2 regions of the Citrobacter sp. GW821-FHT02E08 genome follow, and region 2 is predicted to be linked to the other one. Evidence: predicted binding sites of a transcription regulator. Region 2 holds the regulator's gene; the other holds the start of a gene.
What was found. The regulator PhoB, encoded in region 2, activates phosphate uptake and scavenging genes when phosphate is short. The targets are predictions, from matches to a motif close to CTGTCATAAAACTGNCNNAT.

Region 1 (2,468 bases), on a different contig from region 2:
CAAGCCGGATGGCGCTACGCTTATCCGGCTTACCTATCGGGCCTACAGTCTGAACCGTAGGGCGGATAAGCGTAGCGCCATCCGCCATTTCGTCAAAGATATTCTATTAATACAGCGCTTTACCGTTGCTGTCTTTCACGTTGGTTTTCCATGCAGCGCGAACCTGCTCAACCACGCTGTCTGGCAGGCTGGCATAATCCAGGTCATTAGCCTGTTTGCCGCCATTTTTGTATGCCCAGTCGAAGAATTTCAGCACTTCAGCACCCTGCTCAGGTTTTTTCTGCACTTTGTGCACGAGGATGAAGGTCGTGGAGGTGATTGGCCACGCTTCTTCACCTTTCTGGTTCGTCAGGTCCTGCGCGAACGATTTGCTCCAGTCAGCGCCTTTTGCCGCGTTGGCGAAGTTCTCTTCAGTCGGGCTTACCGGCTTACCATCGGCGGAGATCAATTTGGTGTAGGCCAGGCTGTTCTGCTTGGCATACGCGTATTCAACGTAACCAATGGAACCCGGCAGACGCTGTACGAACGCAGCGATACCGTCGTTGCCTTTACCACCCAGACCGGTCGGCCAGTTTACTGTCGAGCCGGAACCGACTTTCGATTTCCACTCTTCGTTCACTTTCGCCAGATAGCTGGTAAAGACGAAGGAAGTACCGGAGCCATCAGCACGACGCACAACGGCAATATTCTGGGAAGGCAGTTTCAGACCTGGGTTCAGTTTGGTGATGGCTTCATCGTCCCACTTTTTGATTTTGCCGAGATAGATGTCACCCAGTGTTTTACCATCCAACACCAGCTCACCAGACTTCAGACCAGGGATATTCACCGCCAGCACCACACCACCAATCACGGTCGGGAACTGGAACAGATCTTCCTGAGCCAGCTTTTCATCAGACAGCGGGGCATCGGATGCGCCGAAATCAACCGTATTTGCAGTAATTTGTTTAACACCACCGGAGGAGCCGATACCCTGGTAATTGACTTTATTACCGGTTTCTTTCTGATAGGTATCTGCCCATTTGGCATACACTGGCGCAGGGAAAGTTGCACCTGCACCTGTCAGGCTTGCCGCTGCGTTTACAGCGAAAGCGCTCATGGATAAGGTCGCGGCGACAACAGTTGCGACAGTGGTACGCATAACTTTCATAATGTCTCCTGCAAGATTCGTAAATCATTGTTAAGTGGCTACGATAAGCAAAATAGGACAAACAGGTGACAGTTAAATGTACGAAATATGACAGTTTTATGACAGAGAAAGAAATGGTGTTCAGTTTCTAAAAAACATCATAAAGAAACAATGCGTTACGTGTTTTTATGGCACTAATATTTCGCAGAGATTTTCTTTTTATGACACTGAAACAGTAGCTGAATATGACGCTTTGTCACATAAAAACGGAGGGGGAATTGTTCAAAAAAACGGGGATAAAAAATGCCCCGCTTTCGCAGGGCATTACACAGATTATTCAACCGTAACCGATTTTGCCAGGTTACGCGGCTGATCCACGTCGGTGCCTTTGATCAGCGCCACGTGATACGCCAGCAATTGCAGCGGTACTGTGTAGAAGATTGGCGCAATGGCCTCTTCCACATGCGGCATTTCAATAATGTGCATGTTATCGCTACTGGTGAATCCGGCATCCTGATCGGCGAAGACATACAGCTGACCACCGCGCGCGCGAACTTCCTCAATGTTGGATTTCAGTTTTTCCAACAGTTCGTTGTTCGGAGCCACCACAATAACCGGCATGTCTGCATCAATCAGCGCCAGCGGGCCATGCTTCAGTTCACCTGCGGCATAGGCTTCTGCGTGAATATAAGAGATCTCTTTCAGTTTCAGCGCGCCTTCCAGCGCAATCGGATACTGATCGCCACGCCCCAGGAACAGCGCGTGGTGTTTGTCAGAGAAATCTTCAGCAAGCGCTTCAATGCGTTTATCCTGAGACAGCATCTGCTCAATACGGCTCGGCAGCGCCTGCAGGCCGTGAACGATGTCGTGCTCAATAGAGGCATCCAGACCTTTCAGACGCGCCAGTTTCGCCACCAGCATCAGCAGAACGGTCAACTGAGTGGTAAACGCTTTCGTGGAGGCAACACCGATTTCGGTACCGGCATTGGTCATCATCGCCAGGTCAGATTCACGAACCAGGGAAGAGCCTGGAACGTTACAAATCGCCAGGGAACCCAGATAACCCAACTCTTTCGATAAACGCAGACCAGCCAGCGTATCTGCCGTTTCGCCAGACTGCGAAAGGGTGATCATCAGGCTGTTGCGACGCACGGCGGATTTGCGATAGCGGAATTCAGACGCGATTTCCACGTCACACGGGATCCCTGCCAGAGATTCAAACCAATAGCGGGATACCATACCGGAGTTGTAGGAAGTACCGCAGGCGATAATCTGAATGTGCTCAACCTGAGCCAGCAGTTCGTTCGCCTTCGGACCCAGCTCGCTCAGATCCACTTCACCG
Region 2 (2,468 bases):
AGGCGCAATGCCTGGACCATCATCCTCCACGCTGAACTCCACGCCCTGCGCGGCGAGCTGCCAGCGCACGGTGATATGTGTCCCCGCAGGGGTGTGATTCACCGCGTTATAGACCAGATTCGAGATCGCGCTACGCAACTGATCATCATTGCCCAGCACGCAAAGCTGACTGTCAACTTCAAACGTGAAGCTGTGCTGCTGCTGACTTAACGTTTGCGCCTCGCGTTCAACAACACGCAGCATCATCGGTACGTCAACGCGTTCATTAAGCAAGAGCACAGGCGCAGCCTCAATTTTCGACAGCGTCAGTAACTGTTTCACCAGCCCTTCCATGCGGTGCGTTTGCTCGCGCATCGTATGCAGCGCTTTTTCCCGCGTGGCCCCCTCCAGAGATTGCTCCTGCATCATCTCCAGATAGCCCTGCAACACGGTGAGCGGTGTACGCAGCTCATGACTGACGTTGGCGAAAAAGTTTCGCCGCGCCCCTTCGAGCTGGTGCATTTGCGTCACATCACGCGCCACCATCAACAACTGCTTGTCGGTGTAGGGCATCACGCGAATCTCCAGATGCCGTCCGGTGTTTAACACCAAATTGATCGGTCGGGTGAAGTCGCGTGTTTTCAGATACTGCGTAAATTCCGGATAACGCAGCAGGTTGAGAATGTTTTGCCCATTGTCATCAGGCCAGCGTAATCCCAGTACCTGTTGCGCCAGACCGTTACACCAAAAGATGCCCCCGTCTTCTGTGGTCAACACCACCGCATCAGGGAGCGATTCCGCCCCGCTGCGAAAACGTTTAATGAGATTCCCCAGTTCACGGCGGCGTTTCTTGTTACGTAACTGCATTTGATGCAGGCCGTAAAGCAGCGGTTCCCAGCTTCCGCTTCCTGGCGGCGGGGTCATACTTCTGTCGACCCACAACCACCAGGAGAGACGTAATAAATTCCAGAAATGCCAGATGAGCAGTCCCGTTACCGACGCCAGTAAAAACCAGGGCAGATAACCAAAAAATACACTAAGGATGAAGGCCGGGAGGCAGCAAAGTATCAGCTCCAGCACCAGCCTTTTCCATGACAGCCGTTCCAGCACGCGTCACACTCCATTCACGATTTGAAAGCCTTGCCAGCCTGATAGGCGGCAAGGCGTCAGAAGCGGGTCGAAAAGCGATACCCTGTCCCACGTACGGTTTGTACCATGCGGTCATGACCGCTCTGTTCCAGCGCTTTACGCAGGCGGCGAATATGGACGTCGACCGTACGGTCCTCCACATACACGTTGGTGCCCCAGACGTGGTTTAGCAGTTGCTCTCGACTGTAGACGCGCTCAGGATGCGTCATAAAGAAGTGCAGCAATTTGAATTCGGTAGGTCCCATATCAAGCGGGCTTTCCCCGGTCATCACCCGGTGCGATGTCGGGTCGAGGCTCAGTCCTTGCATCTCAATCACCTCTTCGACCGCCATCGGTGAAATGCGGCGCATGACCGCTTTGATCCGCGCGACCAGCTCCTTGGGCGAGAACGGTTTTGTGACATAGTCGTCCGCCCCCGTTTCCAGTCCACGCACGCGGTCTTCCTCTTCCCCTCTGGCCGTTAGCATAACGACGGGGATTTCGCGGGTCATCGCCTCACGTTTGAGATGTTTAATGAACTGAAGGCCGGAGCCGCCCGGCAACATCCAGTCCAGCAGGATCAGATCCGGCCAGGGTTCATTCAGTTGGTTCACTGCACTGTCATAATCTTCGGCCTCGACTGGCTGAAAGCCATTTTGCTCGAGCACGAAGCAGACCATTTCGCGAATTGGAGCTTCATCTTCTACGACCAGAATACGTCTCGCCATGATTTGCCCTGTTATAGAGTTGCTAGTCATCATTATCAATGCGGCGCCATTATGCGTCAGATTTATGACAGTTTTATGAAAAAAAGCGTCAATCCCCACGCCAGATTGTTGATTTATGACACCCCATAAACAAGATATTAACCTCTCTGAAAGGTTATAATCCCGTTCACGCTTTTTCGCCATGGAACTGTTATGCGCATCCTACACACCTCTGACTGGCATCTCGGCCAAAACTTCTACAGTAAAAGCCGCGCCGACGAGCACCAGGCCTTTCTTGACTGGCTGCTGGAAACGGCGCAATCCCGGCAGGTGGATGCGATCATTGTTGCAGGTGATATTTTTGATACGGGCTCGCCGCCAAGCTATGCCCGCGAGCTGTACAACCGTTTTGTCGTCAATTTGCAGCAAACAGGCTGTCATCTGGTGGTATTGGCCGGAAACCATGATTCTGTCGCCACGCTCAACGAGTCACGCGAGATTCTGGCGTTTCTGAACACCACAGTGGTCGCCAGCGCCGGGCACGCGCCGCACTATCTTCCCCGTCGCGACGGTACGCCAGGCGCGGTGCTGTGTCCGATTCCGTTTTTACGTCCGCGTGACATCATCACCAGTCAGGCCGGTCTCAGCGGTCGC

Region 1: a site for PhoB is predicted at 1,233-1,252, ahead of pstS (phosphate ABC transporter substrate-binding protein PstS). Genes of this name have one in related genera too.

What each region holds. Positions count from the first base shown of each region.
Region 1 covers NZ_JBWKVL010000003.1:28,996-31,463, reverse strand. Annotated here, with positions in the region: gene pstS (phosphate ABC transporter substrate-binding protein PstS) at 107-1,147, opposite strand; gene glmS (glutamine--fructose-6-phosphate transaminase (isomerizing)) at 1,460-2,468, opposite strand, start outside.
Region 2 covers NZ_JBWKVL010000002.1:369,133-371,600, forward strand. Annotated here, with positions in the region: gene phoR (phosphate regulon sensor histidine kinase PhoR) at 1-1,089, opposite strand, end outside; gene phoB (phosphate response regulator transcription factor PhoB) at 1,146-1,835, opposite strand; gene sbcD (exonuclease subunit SbcD) at 2,028-2,468, shown strand, end outside.